DNA from 3 places in the Cellulomonas sp. CW35 genome. Region 3 is predicted to be linked to each of the others. Evidence: riboswitches for the same ligand, from Rfam matches in the RefSeq annotation. Region 3 holds a riboswitch; each other region holds the start of a gene.
What was found. Region 3 has a riboswitch for S-adenosylmethionine ahead of ACT17Q_RS02705 (rhodanese-like domain-containing protein). Riboswitches for the same ligand answer to the same signal wherever they lie in the genome.

Region 1 (6,571 bases), 820 kb from region 3:
CCTCACGCTCCCCGAGGTCGTCGAGGTGCGCTCGGGCGCGACCGTCGTGCGCGCCTACCCGACCCTGGTCGACGAGCGCACGAGCGTCTCGGTGCGCACGCTCGCCGACGCGTCCGCGCGCCCCGCCGCCGCGCGCGCAGGCCTGCGCCGGCTGCTGCTGCTCGACGTCGGGCTCGCCCCGGCCCGCGTGACGTCCCGCTGGACGGGTGCCCAGGCGCTCGCGCTGGCCGCCAACCCGTACCCGAGCCGCGAGGCGCTCGTCGAGGACGTGCAGCTCGCCGCGGTCGACGCGCTCGTCGACGAGCACCTGCGCACGCGCCCCGCCGAGGCGGGCCGCACCCCCGCGGACATCCGGACGCCCGAGGACTACGCCGCGCTGCGCGCGTTCCTGCGCGACCGGCTCGAGGACCGGGTGCACGCGCTCGTCGGCGTGCTCGTCCAGGTGCTCACCGCGTGGCGCGAGCTCGAGGTAGAGCTCAAGGGGACCTCGAGCCTCGCGCTGCTGGCCACCGCGTCCGACGTGCGCGAGCAGTCGGCGCGACTGGTCCACGCGGGATTCGTCGTCGAGACCGGCGCGGACCGCCTGATGCACCTGGTGCGCTACCTGCGTGCTGCGCGGTACCGGCTGGGCAAGGCCGCCGAGAACCCCGCGCGCGACGCCGACCTGGCGTGGCAGGTGCACGACCTGGAGAACGCGCTCGCGGCTGCGTCCGGGGCGGACCGCGCGCAGGTCGCGATGGTCCGCTGGCAGCTCGAGGAGCTGCGCGTGAGCCTGTTCGCGCAGCAGCTCGGCACCCCGACCCCGATCTCGGCCCAGCGCGTCCGCAAACAGCTCACCACCCTGACCTAACCCCAGCGGATCACGAGAACCCGCCGATCGGAGCTGGACGCGGTGATCGCGGACAGGGCGTCAAGGTCGTCGTCCCCGAGAAGCGCCGACGCCGCGGTGGGCGCCCACACCCCACGACCAGATCTTCTCGCTCCCTCCGAGACAACCTCGGAATCAGCGTGTCCACCTCACGGGGTCAAGCCCCCTCGGCGAACCCACTCCCGCCCACCCCGTGGTTGCTCCGGGTTCGCGCGCGCATACCGCGAGCAACCACGGTCTCGACCCAGCCACCGCGTGTCTCCTGGCTCGGGGATCTCGACAGCGACCAGCCCGGCACATGGCCGAGGTGGCCGGTCGTCGCCCCCGCGGATGCTACGGGAACGGCGCGTCTGAGCCGTAGCACCCACGACGTCGGGGTTGCGGAGCGGGACCGGGCCGACGGGGGGGAACGGGGTTCGGCTGACGGCCTGGCGTCCACAGTGGGCGCGCGAGGTCTGCCGCGCGTGGGCGGGAGACGGCAGACTCAACCGCATGGACGACACCGTGACGGCCGACACCCCGCTGGCGGCCGTGACCGCTCCGGCGCCCGTGACCGCTCCGGCGCCCGTGACGGGGCGGTGCTTCGGGGACGGGGACCCGCTGTACGAGCGCTACCACGACGAGGAGTGGGGTGTCCCGGTACACGGCGAGGAGGCGCTGTTCGAGCGGATCGCGCTCGAGGGCTTCCAGTCGGGGCTCTCGTGGATCACCGTGCTGCGCAAGCGCGAGTCGTTCCGTGCGGCGTTCGCGGGGTTCGACCCGCGGGTGGTCGCGGAGTACGACGAGCACGACGTCGAGCGGCTCCTCGCGGACGCGGGGATCGTGCGCAACCGCCAGAAGATCGAGGCGACCGTCGCCAACGCGCGCGCCCTGCTCGCGCTGCACGCCTCCGGCCGCACGCTCGACGCGTTGTTCTGGTCGTTCGCGCCGGACCGCACGCAGCACGTGCGCCCGGCCTCGTGGGCGGACGTGCCGGCGGTGACGCCCGAGTCCCGCGCGCTCGCGCGCGAGCTCAAGTCGCTCGGCTTCCGGTTCGTCGGACCGACGACGGCGTACGCGGCGATGCAGGCGTGCGGGCTCGTCGACGACCACCTGGCGACCTGCCCGTCGGTGCGTGGGTGAAGTCCCCGGCGGCTGCGGAGACGGATGCGGTGGGTCGTGGCGTTCGGGTGACCCGGCGCGAGAGCAGATCCGCAGGTCAGCGCACGTCGGCCGGGACGGGTCACGCGATTACCCGCGGCGTCCGGCCGTCCCGGTGCCGCCCGCTCGGATGAACCCGGGACGTGCTCTTCTCGGGTGATCCGGCTGTGGGGACTTCGCCTGATCGTGCACGGCGGTTACAGTCCTGCGCATGACCGAGATGCCCGACCACGACGGCGGCCTGGACGCCGTCCGCGGTGCGCGGGAGGCGCTGGGCGGGTCGGTCCCGCCGGACGCGCAGGTCCTGCAAGCGGTCGAGGCCGGTCTGCTGTCGACGGTGACGGGCACCCAGCCGTGGGGCGAGATCCCGCACCAGCGCCCGCGTCCGCTGGCCTGACCCGCGGAGCGTCCTTCCGCCTGATCTGCGACTCTCCGGCGACGCGTCCGCTGGGCGGCCCGCCCGTCTCGCAACGTGAGAAGTCGTGGTCAGCATGTGGGCTCCCGGCCTACGATCACGCCAACCATCCAGAGCGGCCGAGAGACCTGGCTCGTCGACGCCGCAGCAACCCCCCTCCGCGACGAGGGTGTGGGTGCTTCCGCCAGGACCGATGGAGTGGACATGTCGCAGACCCAGTGTCTGAACGGCCCGCCGGCGTGAGCGCGGCGACCGTGAACCCGCCCGCGGCGCAGCCGCGGCTCGACGACGCGCGCGCCGACGGTGCGAGCAGCGCGACGCGCCCCGGCGTCCCGACCGGCGCGCACGTGGCCGCCGACCCGCGGCCGCTCGGCACGCTCGACCGCCCGACGCTCTCGTTCGAGTTCTTCCCGCCGCGCAACCCGCAGGCCGCGCCGCGCCTGTGGGAGACCGTGCGCCAGCTCGAGGCCGTGCACCCGGACTTCGTCTCGGTCACGTACGGCGCGTCGGGCAAGACGCGCGAGACGTCGCGCGCGTTCGTCTCGCGGCTGCTGCGCGAGACGTCGCTGTCCCCGATCGCGCACCTCACGTGCGTGGGCACGAGCCGCGAGGAGATCACGACGATCGTCGAGGAGTTCCTCGACGAGGGCGTGCGCTCGTTCCTGGCGCTGCGCGGCGACCCCCCCGCGGGCCAGGCCGACTGGCAGGCCCACCCGGACGGCCTGGAGACCGCGAGCGCGCTCGTCGGTCTGCTGCGGGACATCGAGTCCCGCCGCTGCGGTGCGAGCCCGGCGCAGGCCGTGCGTGCGCGGGTGCGGCCGCTGTCGGTCGCGGTCGCGGCGTTCCCGCGCGGCAACGCGGCGACGGGCGGCACGCGCGCGCAGGACGTCGCGTCGCTGCTCGCCAAGCAGGAGGCGGGTGCGGACTTCGCGATCACGCAGGTGTTCTACGACGCCGAGTCGTACCTGGGCCTGGTGGCCGAGGCGCGCGCGGCGGGCGTGGTCATCCCGATCATCCCCGGGATCATCCCGTTGACCGACCCGGCCCGGCTGCTGCGCACGCAGGAGCTCACGGGTGTCCCGGTGCCGCGCGACCTGCTCGACGCGCTCGGCTCCGCGGACGACGCGTCGGCGGCGCACCGCATCGGCACCCGCGCGGGTGTCGACCTCGTCAAGGGCGTCCTCGACGGCGGCGCACCCGGCGTGCACCTCTACACGTACAACAAGCACGAGGCCGCGCTCGACCTGCTCGAGGGCGCGCAGCTGGACGGCTCGACACGCTGAGGTCGGCGCCCACGTCCCCCGAACCCCGCACCACCACGACACGAAGGCTGGACCCCATGAGCGAGACCCCGCAGTTCCCGACCGGCTCCGTGCTCGGCTACCCGCGCATCGGGCCGCGCCGCGAGCTCAAGAAGGCCGTGGAGGCCTTCTGGGCCGGGAGGTCCACGGCCGACGAGGTCGAGGCGACCGCCGCGGCGCTGCGCCGCCGGACGCGCGAGCGCCTCGTCGAGCTCGGCCTGCCGAAGGACACGGCCGCGATCCCGAGCGCGTTCTCCTTCTACGACCAGGTGCTCGACGCGACCGCGGTCGTCGGCGCGATCCCCGCGCGCTTCGCGGACCTCGTCGGTGAGGACGGCACGCTCGACCTCGCGGCGTACTCGACGGTCGCGCGCGGCCGTGGCGACGACCTGCCGCTCGAGATGACCAAGTGGTTCGACACCAACTACCACTACCTCGTCCCGGAGATCGGCCCGGAGACGACATTCTCGTACGTCGGCACGCGCCCGGTCGCGGAGTTCGTCGAGGCGCTCGCCGACGGCGTCCTGACCCGCCCGGTGATCGTCGGCCCGGTGACGTACCTGGCGCTCGCGAAGGCGACCGAGGGTGCGCCCGCGGATTTCGCGCCGATCGACCGGCTGCACGACCTGCTGCCCGTGTACGCGGACCTGCTGCGCGACCTCGCGGCGGCGGGGGCCACGTGGGTGCAGCTCGACGAGCCCGCGCTCGTCTCGGAGAGCATCGACGTGCCGGTCGAGCGTCTGCTCGCGGCGACCGCGGACGCGTACCGCGTGCTCGCGACCGAGCTCGCGCGCCCGCAGCGTCCCGCGCTGTTCGTCGCCGCCCCGTACGGGGACCTGGGCGCCGCGCTCCCGGTGCTCGCGGGCACCGACGTCGAGGCGATCGGGCTGGACCTGGTCAAGGGCACGGCGCCCACCGAGGCGGTCCCGGGCCTGGAGTCGAAGACGCTCGTCGCGGGCGTCGTCGACGGTCACAACATCTGGCGCGCGGACCTGGACGCCAAGCTGCAGGTGCTCGAGCAGCTCGAGGTCATCGGTGCGGGCGCGGTCGCGGTCGGCACGTCGACGTCGCTGTTCCACGTGCCGCACGACACGGCGGACGAGCCGAACCTGGACCCGACGCTGCGCTCGTGGCTCGCGTTCGCGGACCAGAAGGTCGCGGAGGTCGTCACCCTCGCGGAGGGCCTGTCCGAGGGCCGCGAGGCGATCCACGAGCAGCTGCTCGAGGCGTCCGACGCGGTCGCGTCGCGCCGCAGCGCGCCGGGGGTGGTGCGTCCCGAGGTGCGCGAGCGCACGGGCGGCCTGTCCGACGACGCGTTCGCGCGCGGCTCGTTCGACGAGCGCAAGGAGGCCCAGGCGCAGCGACTGAACCTCCCGCCGCTGCCGACGACCACCATCGGCTCGTTCCCGCAGACGCCCGAGATCCGTAAGGCCCGCGCGGCGCACGGCAAGGGCGAGCTGACCGACGAGCAGTACGTCGAGGAGATGAAGGCGGAGATCCGCCGCGTCGTGGAGCTGCAGGAGCGGATCGGTCTGGACGTGCTGGTGCACGGCGAGCCCGAGCGCAACGACATGGTGCAGTACTTCGCGGAGAACCTCGACGGCTTCGCGGTCACGGAGAACGGCTGGGTGCAGTCGTACGGCTCGCGCTGCACGCGCCCGTCGATCCTGTGGGGCGACGTGTCGCGGCCGAAGCCGATCACGGTCGACTGGACGACGTACACGCAGTCGCTCACGAGCAAGCCGGTCAAGGGCATGCTCACGGGCCCGGTGACGATCCTCGCGTGGAGCTTCGTGCGCGACGACCAGCCGCTGCGCGAGACCGCGAACCAGGTGGCCCTCGCGCTGCGCGACGAGATCACGGACCTCGAGGCCGCGGGCATCGCGGTGATCCAGGTCGACGAGCCCGCGCTGCGCGAGCTTCTCCCGCTGCGCGCGGCGGACCACGCGGACTACCTCGACTGGTCGGTGCGCTCGTTCCGGCTCGCGACGTCGGGCGTGCGTCCGGACACCCAGATCCACACGCACCTGTGCTACTCGGAGTTCGGCCAGATCATGGGTGCGATCGACGGTCTGGACGCGGACGTCACGTCCATCGAGGCGGCGCGTTCGAAGATGGAGATCGTCGAGGACATCGCGGCGGCGGGCTACCCGCGCGCGGTGGGCCCGGGCGTGTACGACATCCACTCGCCGCGCGTGCCGTCGGTCGAGGAGATCACCGAGCTGCTGACGGGTGCGGTCAAGGCCATCGCGCTCGACCAGCTGTGGGTCAACCCGGACTGCGGGCTCAAGACGCGCCGGTACGACGAGACCACGCCGAGCCTGGAGCACATGCTCGTGGCGACCCAGGCGGTCCGCGCCACGCTCTGAGACACCGCGCGAACGGGTCGGCCCAGCCCCGGGCCGACCCGTTCGTCGTCCCGACCCGAGCCCGCGCGTGCTGGACGCGGGCCGAGACCAGGGCGATCGCGAGCACGTCGGACGGTGGGTAACGTCCGGGAGGTGAGCCTGTTCGACGTGTCGCTCGAGGAGCTGCGGACCCGCACCAGCCAGAAGTGGCGCCGCTACCCGCCCGACGTGCTGCCGCTGTTCGTCGCGGAGATGGACGTGCGCGTGTGCGAGCCGGTGGTGGCGGCGGTGACCCACGCGCTGCGCCGCGGCGACACGGGCTACCCGGCCGGCCGGCCGTACCAGGAGGCCTTCGCGGGCTTCGCGGAGCGCCGCTGGGGCTGGGCGCCGGACCCGGCGACGACGGCCCTGGTGCCGGACGTCATGCAGGGCGTCTCGGAGCTGGTGCGGCTGCTCACGGACGACGACGGCGTGGTCGTCATCAACCCGCCGGTGTACC
Region 2 (6,571 bases), 1.4 Mb from region 3:
CAGGAGGGTGGCAGCTTCGGCGGCGGACGCGTGCAGTCGCGCCGCTCCGCCGGCGGGCGTGGCATGGCGATCGGCGGCGGCGTCGGCGGTCTCGGGTTGCTCGTGATCCTCGCGATCACGCTGCTGTCCGGGGGCAACGTGGACCCCGGCGCGCTCCTCGGTGGTGGCGGGGGCGAGCCCGGGCAGGACGGCACCGTCGGTGCCTGCACGGCCGAGCAGGCCAACACCGACCGCGCGTGCCGCCTGTCCGCGACCCTCGACTCCCTCGACACGTACTGGACGCCCACCCTGCGCAAGGCGGACGCGACCATCCCGGAGGCCGTGGAGTTCACGTCCGCGGTGCGGACCGCGTGCGGCGACGCGTCGTCGTCGTCCGGGCCGTTCTACTGCCCCGGGGACCGGACGATCTACCTCGACCTGGGCTTCTTCGACCTGCTGACCAGCCAGTTCGGCGCGAAGGGCGGCCCGCTCGCCGAGATGTACGTCTACGCGCACGAGTACGGCCACCACGTCCAGAACGTCACCGGCGTGTTCGACTCCTCCGACCGCCGCGGGTCGGGCGCCGGGTCGGACTCCGTGCGCGTCGAGCTCCAGGCCGACTGCTATGCGGGCATGTGGGCCGGCAACGCCGCGACCACCGAGGACCCCGACACCGGTGTCACCTACCTCAAGCCCATCACCGCCGACGAGCTCGCGCAGGCGATCGACGCGGCCGCAGCCGTGGGCGACGACCACATCCAGCAGCAGTCGGGCGGCGGTGTGAACCCCGACTCGTGGACCCACGGCTCGAGCGAGCAGCGCCAGCGCTGGTTCACCACCGGCTACCAGCAGCGCGACCTCGCGGCGTGCGACACCTTCGCCGCCGACACGCTCTGACGCCCGCATCGGGCAGACTCCGGGCATGAGCACCGACGACAGCTCCGCCCGCGTGGGCGTCTATCTCGACTTCGACAACATCGTCATCTCCCGCTACGACCAGCTCCACGGTGACGGCTCGTGGCGCAAGGACAACGCGCGTGACGCCGGTAAGGACGTCGCCCCTCGGCTCGACGCCGCCCGGGTCGACGTGAGCGCGCTCCTCGACTACGCGTCGTCGTTCGGCACGCTCGCCGTGACCCGCGCGTACGCCGACTGGTCGGTGCCGGCCAACGCGGCGTACCGGCGCCAGCTGGTGGACCGCGCGATCGACCTCACGCAGCTCTTCCCTGCGTCCGGTACCAAGAACGGCGCCGACATCCGGCTCGCCGTGGACGTGCTCGAGGACCTGTTCCGTCTCACCGACCTCACGCACGTCGTGATCGTGGCTGGCGACTCCGACTACATTGCGCTCGCGCAGCGGTGCAAGCGCCTCGGGCGCGTGGTCGTCGGCGTCGGCGTGCCGGGCGGGACCAGCAAGGCACTGATCTCCGCGTGCGACGAGTTCGAGTACTACGACGAGGCCGTGCGGCAGTCGGACGAGGCAGAGGACGACGACACCGTCGTCACGGGCGCCCCGGACGACGCTGCTGCCTCGCCCGTGACGACCGCTCCGCGCACGGCGACGACCGCGACGCGCACCGAGCCCGAGACGTCGTCACAGCCGATCAGCGGTCCGGTCGCGACGCGGCTGCTCGCACGCGCACTCGGGCTGGTCGCGAAGGACGCCGACGGCTGGAGCCAGGCGTCGGCGGTCAAGCAGCAGATGAAGCGGCTCGACCCCCGGTACAACGAGGCTGCGCTCGGCTTCGCGACGTTCACGGACTTCGTGCGCTCACGCCAGGGGCAGGTCGAGCTCCGGGAGGAGGGCCAGGCGCGGTGGCTCCGGCTGCGCGCCCCCAAGTCGAAGAAGGGCTGAGCGCACGCCGCGCCGGGCTGACCTGCGTGGCGCGGCCCAGTGCGACCCCCACCACGCAGGTCAGCCGGACCCACGCGATGCGTCGGTGCTACGCGCGGGCCGCGCGCGCGAAACGGGTCAGGCGGACCCGAACGAGACGGCTCACGACGGCGCCCAGCGCGAGCGGCGCACGCGTCACCGTCGCGAGGGCTCGGGCCGTCTCCCGGCCCACCCGGTCGACGTCAGCGCGGACCGAGGCCGCAATCACTCCCACCTGGTGCGCGCGCAGGGCGTGCGCGAGCGCCGGGACGTCCGCCAGCACGTCGGCGCGCACGGCGTGGTCCTCGGGAGCGAGCAGACGCAGCCACTCCGCGAACAGACGCACTCGTGCTTCCGCCGAGTCGTCGAGCAGACCGGACCGGAGAGCGTCCTGCCGGCTGACCGCTCGCACGGTGCGATCGTGATCCCGCACCGAGTCCAGCTCGACGACCGCCATACCCGACGCCGCGGCGTCGTCGAGCAGCTCGGTCAGGCGCGCGTCGCGCAGCTGGAGCGCGGCGCGGACGGGCGCCCACGACGCGTCGTCGGGGTCGGACAGCCCGGCGAGCTGCACGACCCCGTCGCCGGCCGTCCGACCCGCACGCGAGCGTGCCGCTCCGGCCCGCCGCGAGACCTCGGACTCGAGCCAGGTGCAGTCGTCGCAGAGCGTCTTGGCGACCCTCAGCAGCGACAGACCCCAGTCGCCGACCAGGCACGCGGTGCACAGCTCCCCGCGGGTGACGAGGTCGACACCGGTCCGGCTCGCCTCCGCGACCGCCGCGGGGGCGGGGCGCAGCTCGACGAGACCGTCGGCGCGCAGGAACTTCTCACTCATGGGCGTACTCCCTTCGCACTTCCCGGCGGCGGTCGCCGCCGGGCCGGTCTTCCTCCGGGGCACCGTGCGCGAGGTTGCGCGGTTGCCGGACCAGCACGCGGAGGGCGTCTCGCTGATCGCTCTTGACCTGGGGAGACGCTAACGCGGCCCGGCTCGCACGAGCAAGGGACGTCACACGAACGCGGGCGGTGGACGACGAGTCCGCCGTCCACCGCCCGCGTGCGAGGTGTGTCAGATGTTGAAGCCGAGGGCCCGCATCTGCTCACGACCGTCCTCGGTGATCTTCTCCGGGCCCCACGGCGGCATCCAGACCCAGTTGATGCGGAAGCCGTCGACGATGCCGTCGAGCGCCTGCGCCGACTGGTCCTCGATGACGTCGGTGAGCGGGCACGCCGCCGACGTGAGCGTCATGTCGATCACCGCGGTGTTCTGCTCGAGCGCGACCCCGTACACGAGGCCGAGGTCGACGACGTTGATCCCGAGCTCGGGGTCGATCACGTCGCGCATCGCCTCCTCGACGTCCGCGACGGTCGTCGGTGAGCCAGTGCTGGGGGTGGTCATGCGTCCTCCCGGGATCCGGTCTTGATGAGTGCGTCGTTCAGCGCGACCCAGCCGAGCAGGGCGCACTTCACGCGTGCGGAGTACTTGCCGACGCCCGTGAAGGCGGCGGCGTCGCCGAGCGCCTCCTCGGCATCGTCGTCGTCGAGCCCCTGCCCCCTGGACTGCATGAGGTCGCGGAACGACGCGGCGAGCGTGTCGACGGTGCCCAGCGGCTGGTCGAGCACCAGGTCGTGCAGCACCGAGACCGAGGCCTGCGAGATCGAGCAGCCCTGCCCCTCCCAGCGCAGCCCGCGGACCACCCCGGCGTCGTCGACGTCGACCTGCAGGGTCACCTCGTCGCCGCACGTGGGGTTCACCTGGTGCGACTGCGCCGAGCGGGCGCCGTCGGCCGCCTCGCCCAGCCCTCGCCCGTGCGGGAACTTCGCGTGGTCCAGGATCACCTGCTGGTACAGCTGCTCCATCGAGCTGCTCATACGTCGCCCTTCTCGTGGCGCCGGGGGCGCCGTCAGTCCGTCAGTCCGTCAGTCCGTCAGTCCGAAGAACGCCCGGACCCCCGCGAGCGCTTCCCGGAACACGGCGATCTCCTCGTCGGTGGTGTACACCGCGGCGGTCGCGCGTGCCGTGGCGGCCACGCCGAACCGGCGGTGCAGCGGCTGTGCGCAGTGGTGGCCGACGCGCACCGCGACGCCGGCGTCGTCGAGCACCTGCCCCACGTCGTGCGCGTGCACGCCGTCGACGACGAACGACACCGCGGCGAGCCGGTCTGCGGTGTCGGTCGGGCCGATCACCCGCACACCCGGCACGGACGCCACCGCGTCGAGCAGCAGGCCCGCCAGGTCGTGCTCGTGCGCGGCGACGGCGTCCATCCCGAGGTCGGACAGGTAGGTCGCGGCCGCGCCCATCGCGACGGCCTGCGAGACCATCTGCGTGCCGGCCTCGAACCGCTGCGGCGGCGGGGCGTACGTGGTCTCGGTCATCGTGACGACCTCGACCATCGAGCCGCCCGTCGTGACGGGCGGCATCGCCTCGAGCAGCTCACGTCGCCCGTAGAGCGCGCCGACGCCGGTCGGCGCGAGCATCTTGTGCCCCGAGAACGCGGCGAAGTCGACGCCGAGCTCGTGCAGGTCGACCGGCAGGTGCGGCACGGACTGGCACGCGTCGAGCACCGTGAGCGCGCCCACCTCGCGGGCGCGGGCGACGAACGCGGGCACGTCGGTGATCGCGCCGGTCACGTTGGAGGCGTGCGTGAAGGCCAGCACGCGCGTGCGGTCGGTGACGACGCTCGAGATCTCGTCGGTCCGCAGGCGCCCGTCGTCGTCCACGCCGATCCACCGCAGCGTCGCGCCCGTGCGCAGCGCGAGCTCCTGCCACGGCACGAGGTTCGCGTGGTGCTCGGCCTCGGTGACGACGATCTCGTCGCCGGGACGCAGCGCGAACCGCTGCGCCGCTGCTCCCCCGCGGCCCGCCGTCGCGTTCGACAGCGCGTAGGCGACCAGGTTGATGCCCGCGGTCGCGTTGCTCGTCCACACGAGCTCGCCGGGCGACACCCCGACGAACGACGCGACGCGCGCCCGGGCGTCCTCGAACGCCTCGGTCGCCTCCTCGGCGAGCTGGTGCGCACCGCGGTGGACCGCGGCGTTGCGCTGCAGGTAGAAGTCCTGCTCGGCGTCGAGGACCACGTCGGGCTTCTGGGACGTGGCCCCCGAGTCGAGGTAGACCAGCCGCTTGCCGTCACGCAGCGTGCGCTCGAGCAGCGGGAAGTCGGCCCGCACCGCCGCGAGCTCGGCGGCCTCCAGGGTGGTGCTCACTGCGGATCCCCTCGACGTGGACGGGTGGGGTGCGCGGGTGCCGGGCAGCGGCCCGGCACCCGCACGAGGTCAGGAGTTGACCAGGAACCGGTCGTAGCCCTCGTTCTCGAGGCGCTCGGCGAGCTCCGGGCCGCCCTCCTCCGCGATGCGGCCGTCGACGAAGACGTGCACGAAGTCGGGCGTGATGTAGCGCAGGATGCGCGTGTAGTGCGTGATCAGCAGGACGCCGACGTCGGTCGTCGAACGGACGCGGTTGACGCCCTCGGACACGATGCGCAGCGCGTCGACGTCGAGGCCCGAGTCGGTCTCGTCGAGGATCGCGAGACGCGGCTTGAGCAGCTCCATCTGCAGGATCTCGTGGCGCTTCTTCTCACCGCCCGAGAAGCCCTCGTTCACGGACCGCTCCGCGAACGTCGAGTCCATGCGCAGGTTCTCCATCGCGGCACGGACGTCCTTGACCCACGAGCGCAGCGCGGGGGCCTCGCCGTCGATCGCGGTCTTCGCGGTGCGCAGGAAGTTCGACACCGAGACGCCCGGCACCTCGACCGGGTACTGCATCGCCAGGAACATGCCGGCGCGGGCCCGCTCGTCGACGGACATCGCCAGGACGTCCTCGCCGTCGAGCAGCACCGAGCCGCCCGTGATCTGGTACTTCGGGTGGCCGGCGAGCGAGTACGCGAGCGTCGACTTGCCCGAGCCGTTGGGGCCCATGATCGCGTGCGTCTCGCCGCTGTTCACGGTCAGGTCGACGCCGCGCAGGATGGGCTTGGGGCCCTCCTTCGTCTCGACGCTGACGTGCAGGTCGCGGATCTCCAGGGTGGTCATGCGGGTTGCTCCTCGGTGACGGTCAGACAGTCCGGTCCACGTCGACGAGCACGCGCTCGCCGTCCAGCGTGACCGGGTAGACGGGGACGGGGGTGACGGCGGGCGGGCCGAGCGGCTTGCCGGAGCGCAGGTCGAACCGCGAGCCGTGCAGCCAGCACTCGATCGTGCAGCCCTCGACCTCGCCGTCGGACAGCGAGACCGCGCCGTGCGAGCAGATGTCGCTGATCGCGTGCAGCTCGCCGTCGTCGTCGCGGACGATCGCGACCTCGACGGTCCCGGTCTCGCCCTCGAGCTCGACGCGCAGCGTGCCCCCCGTGGGCACGTCGGACGCGTAGCACGCGAGCTGTGCGGTCATGCCTGCTCCACCACGGCACCCGCGTCGCTGCCCTCGACGGCGACCTGGTCGAGCACGGACATCGACTCCTCGAGCTCGGCCTCGATCGCGGCGATGAGCCGCTCCTCGACCTCCGGGACACCGATCTCGTGCACCAGCTCGGCGAAGAAGCCGCGCACGACGAGGCGTCGCGCGTCGGGCTCGGGGATGCCGCGGGCCCGCAGGTAGAACAGCTGCTCGTCGTCGAACCGGCCGGTCGCGGACGCGTGCCCCGCGCCCTCGATCAGCCCGGTCTCGATCTCGAGGTTCGGCACGGAGTCCGCGCGCGCCCCGTCGGTGAGGACGAGGTTGCGGTT
Region 3 (6,571 bases):
TACGGCGACGACGACACCGGCCACACGATGACCGGTGACGGGATCGTCGCGATGGTCGTCCTGCGGGACGGCGACGAGCCGGTCGCGTGCGTCGCGCTGCGCGACGCGTCCGGAGACCTCGGCGCGGGCGTGGGCGAGGTCAAGCGCCTGTACACCGCGCCGCGGGCACGCGGGCGTGGCCACGCGCGGCGGGTCATGCTCGAGCTCGAGCGGCTCGCACCCGCGCACGGCTGCACGCGGCTGGTCCTCGAGACCGGCGTCCTGCAGCCCGAGGCGATCGGCCTGTACCTCTCGCTGGGGTACCGCTCGATCCCGAACTACGCCGAGTACGCCGACGAGCCGCTCTCGCGCTGCTTCGCCAAGGACGTCCCCGCGGGCCCCCGCACCTCGTCGCGGCGCTCCACCGGTGCCGCGGACGTCGCGCTCGAGACCGTGCCCTGGGACCACGACGAGGCGCGGGGGTTGCGGCGCGCGATGTGGGCGTTCAACGTCGAGCGCTACCCGGAGCTGGTCCCCGACGCGCCCGACCTCGGCTTCGCGTCCGACGACGCCCGCCAGGGCGTCGGCGTGCTCACCACCTGGCTGGCGCGGGTCGCGGGGGTGCCGGTGGGCTGCCTGTCCCTGCGGGCGCCGCGCCCCGGTCAGCCGGACGGGAGCGCCGAGCTCAAGAAGATGTTCGTGAGCGACGCGGCGCGCGGGGCCGGCGTGGCGCGGACGCTGCTCGCCGCCGCGCACGACGACGCGCTCGCCCGCGGGTTCACGAGCACCGTGCTCGCGACCGGCATCCGTCAGCCCGAGGCCGTGACCCTGTACCTGTCCGCGGGCTACCGGCCCGTGCCCCCGTACACCGACCACGCCGACGACTTCCTGACCCTCTGGTTCGGGCGCGCGCTCCGCTGAGCTCGACGCGGCGGTGGTGACGTCCCGGGGTGACGGCTGCCGGATCGTGGACGCGGGGTGGTCACAACCGCGCCGCCGTGGTTACCCTGTCCGCCATGTTCTCGGTCCGGGTGTGTTGTCGCTGAGCTGACGCTCGCGCGCGCCCGCGGCCCCCTGGCCCTCGTCGCGCACCCCGTCCGACCCGAGGACCTCCTCCCGTGGCTCAGCCCCTCGCGCACGTGCGCACCCCTGACCTGACGTCCCCCGCGCGGCCCGCCGCCGTCGCGCTCGCCGCCGCCACCCCGCGGCACGTCACCGAGTTCGTCATCGACGACTCGACGCTCGTACCCACGACGCTCGCCCTCGCGGCCGCCCGCGCCGACGTGATCCGCGTCCGCCACGGTGCGGGTCTGCCGACGCACGCGGCGGTGCGCGCGCTCGTCGCGATGCTCGACGGTGAGATGGCCGCGCTGGGCCGCCCGCGCAGCGACGTCACCGTCGTGCTCGAGGTCGAGACGGTCGTCGCCGACGACGCGCACGACGCGGCTCGTCGTCGCGGCCACCTCGCCTACGCGGCGGCGTTCAGCCACCTCGCGTGGCACGTGGACGCGACGATGCTCGTCGCGCCGCTCGACACGCTCGCCGCCGAGGCGGCGCACGTCGCGCGCCGCGCGGGCGTCGACCGGGTCGAGCTCGCGCTCGTCGGCGGCTCGCGCCGCCACGCCGCCGCCCTGGCCCGCACGCTCACCTGACCACCCCGCGGTTGCTCCGGTTCCGGGACGTCGGAGCCGGAGCAACCCCGGCGTCGGCCGGGTGGGGTGGTGGGGTCCCCAGCGGAGAGGTGGTGGCGGAGGGTCAGCGCAGCGTGCTGAGAGCCTGGTCGAGGTCGTCGCGCAGGTCTTCGACGTCCTCCAGACCCACCGAGAAGCGGACCGTGGCCTCACCGATGCCGACCCTGGCGCGCCCCTCGGGGCCGAGCTTGCGGTGCGTCGTCGTGGCCGGGTGCGTGACGATCGACTTCGCGTCACCCAGGTTGTTCGAGATGTCGACCACGCGCAGGGCGTCGAGCACACCGAACGTCGTCTTCTTCGCGAGCTCCGGCGTCGCGCCCTCGGGCGTGCGCAGCGTGAACGTCACGACCGTCCCGCCGCCGGTCTGCTGCCGCCGCGCGAGGTCGTGCTGCGGGTGCGACTCGAGGAACGGGTAGCGGACGGACTCGACCGCCGGGTGCTCCTCGAGCCAGCGCGCGAGCGTCAGCGCGGACGCGGCCTGGTGCCGCACGCGGATCGACAGCGTCTCGAGGCCCTTGAGCAGGACCCACGCGTTGAACGGCGAGAGCGAGGGCCCGGTGTTGCGGATGAGCGTCTGCACCGGCCCGCCCACGAAGTCCGCCGAGCCGAGGATCGCGCCGCCCAGGACACGGCCCTGCCCGTCGATGTGCTTGGTCGCGGAGTACACGACCACGTCGGCGCCCAGGTCGAGGGGGCGGGAGAACACGGGGGTCGCGAACACGTTGTCGACGACGACGACCGCGCCGGCCGCGTGCGCGAGGCGCGAGACCGCCTCGATGTCGACGAGGTCCTGCATCGGGTTCGACGGCGTCTCGAAGAACACGACGTCGGCCGGGGTGGCGAGCGCCGCCTCCCACTGCGTGAGCTCGTGCCCGTCGACGTACTCGGTGCGCACGCCCCACTTCGCGAGGATCTCGTCGAAGATGACGACGCTCGACCCGAACAGCGCACGGGCCGCGACGATCCGCGAGCCCGAGCCGACGAGCGCGGCGAGCGCCGTGAACACCGCGCTCATGCCGGACGCGGTGGCGTAGCAGGCCTGCGCGCCGTCGAGCAGGCGCAGGCGCTCCTCGAAGGTGGACACGGTCGGGTTGTTGTAGCGGGAGTACAGGAACCGGTCGACCTCGCCCGCGAAGGCGGCCTCGGCCTGGCCCGCAGAGTCGTAGGTGAAGCCCTGCGTGAGGAACAGCCCCTCGCCGAACTCGCCGAACTGCGAGCGGACGTGCCCGCCGCGCACCGCGAGCGTGTCCGGGCGCAGCGTCGAGCGGTCGACCCGCCGGGCGTCCCAGTCGCCGGGGCCGGGGGCGTACGGGCTCACGCCTGCCGCCAGGGCAGGCCCTCGGCGCGCCAGCCCCAGTGACCGCGGTGCCCGTCGGGCCCGACGTCGCCCTCGAACCCGCGCAGCACGTTGTAGGCCGGGCCGTAGCCCGCGGCGGTCGCGGCCTGCGCGGCGGCGACCGAGCGGACGCCCGACCGGCACAGGAACACGACGGGGCGGCCGTCGCCGGGCTCGAGCCCGGTCGCCGCGAGCTCGTCGAGGAACGTGGGGTTGGGGCCGACCGGGGTCAGCCACTGCACGAACGCGGCGCGCCCGCCCGTGTCGGCGGCGTCGGGGACGCCGATCTGCTGCCACTCGGCCTCGGTGCGCACGTCGACGAGCAGCGCACGCTCGTCGGACGCCACGAGGTCCCAGGCCTGCTGCGGGGTGAGGTCGCCTGCGTAGGGTCCGGCCATGTCGCTCCTCCATCGGTCCTGGCGGTAGCACCCTCGGCCAGGCGCGGGGCCTGCGGGTTGCTGCGGCGTCGTCGAGCCAGATCTCTCGGCCGCTCTGGATGGTGCGAGGACTGTAACGCCGATTCGTCGGCCACATCCACCTCGTGGACACGCGTTCCGCGTGGCGAGACGGACGGGTGTCCGCGTTGACAGCCGCTCGCTCGGCTCGCCACCCTTTCGGTCAGGTCATGAGCGCCAGCGCGAAGCCCCGGCTCGCTGGCCGGCAACCCTCCTCCGCGGTGGGGTGCCCCGGGTGACGACCAGGCCGAGCACCGACCGGTGCCGGCAAGCGCGGGATGCCCGGACCCGGGGTCCCCGGATCCACGGAGGTACCCCCGTGACCGTACTGGCCGAGACGACGTCCTGTCCGACGACGGCCCCGACGTCCGGCACGACGACCGGCACGACGACGGGCGCGACCACCGTGTCCGCCGTCCAGCCGCTCCTGCCCGTGGTCGGGGGCAGCACCACGGTGCCGCTCGTCGACGGCACGCAGCGCGTCTACGCGAACCTCGACTACGCCGCCAGCGCACCGGCGCTCCAGGCCGTCGCCGACCGGGTCGCGGAGGTGCTGCCGCTGTACGCGTCGGTGCACCGCGGCGCGGGGTACCTCTCGCAGGTGTCGACCGCGCTGTACGAGTCCGCGCGGCAGGCGGTCGCGCGGTTCGTCGACGCGCGCGAGGACGACGTCGCGATCATCACCCGCAACACCACCGACTCGCTCAACCTGCTCGCCGGGGTCGTCCCGACCGGTGAGCGGGTGCTGGTGCTCGACCTGGAGCACCACGCGAACCTGCTCCCGTGGCTGCGCTCGAGCGACCCGCACGGCCGTCGCACGACGATCCTGCCGATCGCCGAGACCGTCGCCGCGACCCTCGAGTCGCTGCGCGCGGAGCTCACCGCGCGCGCGTACGCCCTGGTCACGGTGTCGGGCGCGTCCAACGTCACGGGTGAGGCGCTGCCGGTCGAGCGGGTCGTCGAGATCGCGCACGCCGCGGGTGCGCGGGTCGCGGTCGACGGTGCGCAGCTCGTGCCGCACCGCGGCTTCTCGCTCGCGCGCACGGGCGCCGACTACGTCGCGTTCTCGGGCCACAAGACGTACGCGCCGTTCGGCGCGGGCGCGCTCGTCGGCCGTCGCGACTGGCTCGACACGGGCATGCCGTACCTCGCAGGGGGAGGTGCGGTGCGCGACGTGCGGGCCGACCGGACCGTGTGGCAGCCGGCCCCGGCGCGCCACGAGGCCGGGTCGCCGAACGTCATCGGTGCGATCGCGTTGGCGGAGGCGTGCGACGCGCTCGCGGCGCTGCCGGCCGGGGCGCTCGTCGAGCACGAGCGGGCGTTGCGGGGCCGGCTCGTCGCGGGGCTCGAGCGGGTCCCGGGTGTGCGCGTCGCGAGCATCTGGCCCGACTCGGCGGAGCCCGTGGGGGTCGTGACGTTCACGGTGGAGGACCACGACCCCGGCCTGGTCGCCGCGTACCTCGCGGCCGAGCACGGCATCGGTGTGCGTGACGGCCGGTTCTGCGCGCACCCGCTGCTGTCCCGCCTGGGTGCGAGCGGCGGTGCGATCCGCGCGTCGGTGGGGGTCGGGACGCCGAGCGAGGCCGTCGACCGTCTGGTCGCGGCGCTGCACGCGTACGTGACGGACGGGCCGCGCTCGCGGTACGCGGTCGAGGACGGCTGCTGGGCGGTCGTCGACGACACGCGTCCGCTGCTCGCGGTGCACGGCCTGGACCACCTGGCCGCGACCGCCGCGGCGGCGTGCGGTCCTGCGCTCGACTGAGCCGAGCGGCGCCGCAGAGGTCAGGGAGTCAGGACGCGCGCGGCGCGCGCGAGCATGCTCCGCACGACGTGCGGGTGCAGCGCACGCACGGGCAGCAGGTAGAGGCGGCCGCGCCGGTTGTGCAGGCGCACGTTCGTCGTGACCGCGACGAGGCCCGCGCGGGAGTCGACGGCGACGGCCGCGGCGACGCCCGGGACCGCGTCGAGGCCCTGTTCACGGCCGTCGCGAGCCGGCGCCGCGACTGCGCGCGCCTGTACGTCGAGGCCGCCGCCGAGGGCGTCTCAGACGTCGTCGCACGGGTGTCCCAGCGGCGCGTCGACTACCTCGCCGACCTGCTCGTCGAGCTCGGGCAGGACCCCGACGAGGCCCGCCGCCGCTCGTCCGTCGCGCTCGCGGCCGTCGTCGGGCTCGGCCAGCTCGCGGCCGTGGGCGTGCGCCCCGACGACCCCGCCGCACTCACCGCGACCGCGCTGGCCATGACGCTCGCCTGACGCGCCCGCGCGCGGTCCGTCACCGGACGCGCAGACCCATGTGCTCGGCCAGCGCCGGCGCGAGCTCGACGAGCTGCTCGGACGTGATCGTCGCACCCGCGAGCCCCGCGACGCCGTCCAGGTGCTGCAGGTCGCGCACGCCACGCAGGTCCGCGTCGGTCAGGGTCGCGCCGGTGACGTCGAGTCGCCGCACGCGGCAGTCCTCGAGCACGAGCCGCCGTGCGCGCACCCGCGCCAGGTCGAGCTCGTCCACCACGACCCCCGTCAGCCGCACCTCCTCCAGCGTCGCGTCGCGCAGGTTGAGGTAGTCGAGCTTGCCGCCGGACACGTGCACGCGCGTCCACCGCGACCCGTACGCCTGCACCGCCCCGAGCCGGCAGTCCGTCCACCCACCGTCCTGCCACGCGGTGCTCGACAGGTCGAGCGCACTCGCCCGCACGCCCGTCCACGTGGTGTCGACGAACCGCGCGTGCGCCAGCTCCGCGTCGTCGAGCACGCAGCCGACGAACGTGCAGTCGAGGAAGCGCGCCTCGCGACCGTCCTGCCCGGACAACCGCTCGTCGGTGAACGTCAGCCCGTCGTAGTCGCCTCCGGCGTCCAGCAGCATGGGCCCACCTTGCCACCCGCGGCCGTCCCCGGCCGTCCACGGGGCGCAAAGGGCTCGAACCGCACGTGCGCCGGATGGCACGATGCGGCCCGTGCAGCACGACCTGACGCTCGACGCCCCCGGGGTCAACCTCGTCCCGCTCGGTCCGGAGCACGCGGCGGCGCTCGTCGTGTTCGTCGACGACCGGGTCTGGCGCGGCATGACGACGCCCGTTCCCCGCACGCCCGACGACATGCTCGAGGACGTCGAG

Region 1: it holds a riboswitch for S-adenosylmethionine, as region 3 does, so the genes downstream of both, ACT17Q_RS15330 (methylenetetrahydrofolate reductase) here and ACT17Q_RS02705 (rhodanese-like domain-containing protein) in region 3, are expected to answer to the same signal.
Region 2: it holds a riboswitch for S-adenosylmethionine, as region 3 does, so the genes downstream of both, ACT17Q_RS09250 (hypothetical protein) here and ACT17Q_RS02705 (rhodanese-like domain-containing protein) in region 3, are expected to answer to the same signal.

The regions. Positions count from the first base shown of each region.
Region 1 covers NZ_CP199000.1:3,370,387-3,376,957, forward strand. Annotated here, with positions in the region: gene hrpA (ATP-dependent RNA helicase HrpA) at 1-850, shown strand, start outside; gene ACT17Q_RS15320 (DNA-3-methyladenine glycosylase I) at 1,361-1,990, shown strand; gene ACT17Q_RS15325 (hypothetical protein) at 2,220-2,405, shown strand; SAM riboswitch class I at 2,527-2,623, shown strand; gene ACT17Q_RS15330 (methylenetetrahydrofolate reductase) at 2,663-3,706, shown strand; gene metE (5-methyltetrahydropteroyltriglutamate--homocysteine S-methyltransferase) at 3,763-6,093, shown strand; gene ACT17Q_RS15340 (MalY/PatB family protein) at 6,226-6,571, shown strand, end outside.
Region 2 covers NZ_CP199000.1:2,012,802-2,019,372, forward strand. Annotated here, with positions in the region: gene ypfJ (KPN_02809 family neutral zinc metallopeptidase) at 1-876, shown strand, start outside; gene ACT17Q_RS09245 (NYN domain-containing protein) at 902-1,834, shown strand; gene ACT17Q_RS09250 (hypothetical protein) at 1,923-2,687, opposite strand; SAM riboswitch class IV at 2,698-2,815, opposite strand; gene ACT17Q_RS09255 (metal-sulfur cluster assembly factor) at 2,919-3,248, opposite strand; gene sufU (Fe-S cluster assembly sulfur transfer protein SufU) at 3,245-3,721, opposite strand; gene ACT17Q_RS09265 (SufS family cysteine desulfurase) at 3,770-5,056, opposite strand; gene sufC (Fe-S cluster assembly ATPase SufC) at 5,126-5,881, opposite strand; gene ACT17Q_RS09275 (non-heme iron oxygenase ferredoxin subunit) at 5,904-6,236, opposite strand; gene sufD (Fe-S cluster assembly protein SufD) at 6,233-6,571, opposite strand, start outside.
Region 3 covers NZ_CP199000.1:565,925-572,495, forward strand. Annotated here, with positions in the region: gene ACT17Q_RS02690 (GNAT family N-acetyltransferase) at 1-900, shown strand, start outside; gene ACT17Q_RS02695 (hypothetical protein) at 1,098-1,631, shown strand; gene ACT17Q_RS02700 (O-succinylhomoserine sulfhydrylase) at 1,735-2,988, opposite strand; gene ACT17Q_RS02705 (rhodanese-like domain-containing protein) at 2,985-3,404, opposite strand; SAM riboswitch class I at 3,411-3,509, opposite strand; SAM riboswitch class IV at 3,628-3,741, shown strand; gene ACT17Q_RS02710 (aminotransferase class V-fold PLP-dependent enzyme) at 3,781-5,223, shown strand; gene ACT17Q_RS02715 (hypothetical protein) at 5,298-5,714, shown strand; gene ACT17Q_RS02720 (pentapeptide repeat-containing protein) at 5,734-6,321, opposite strand; gene ACT17Q_RS02725 (GNAT family N-acetyltransferase) at 6,413-6,571, shown strand, end outside.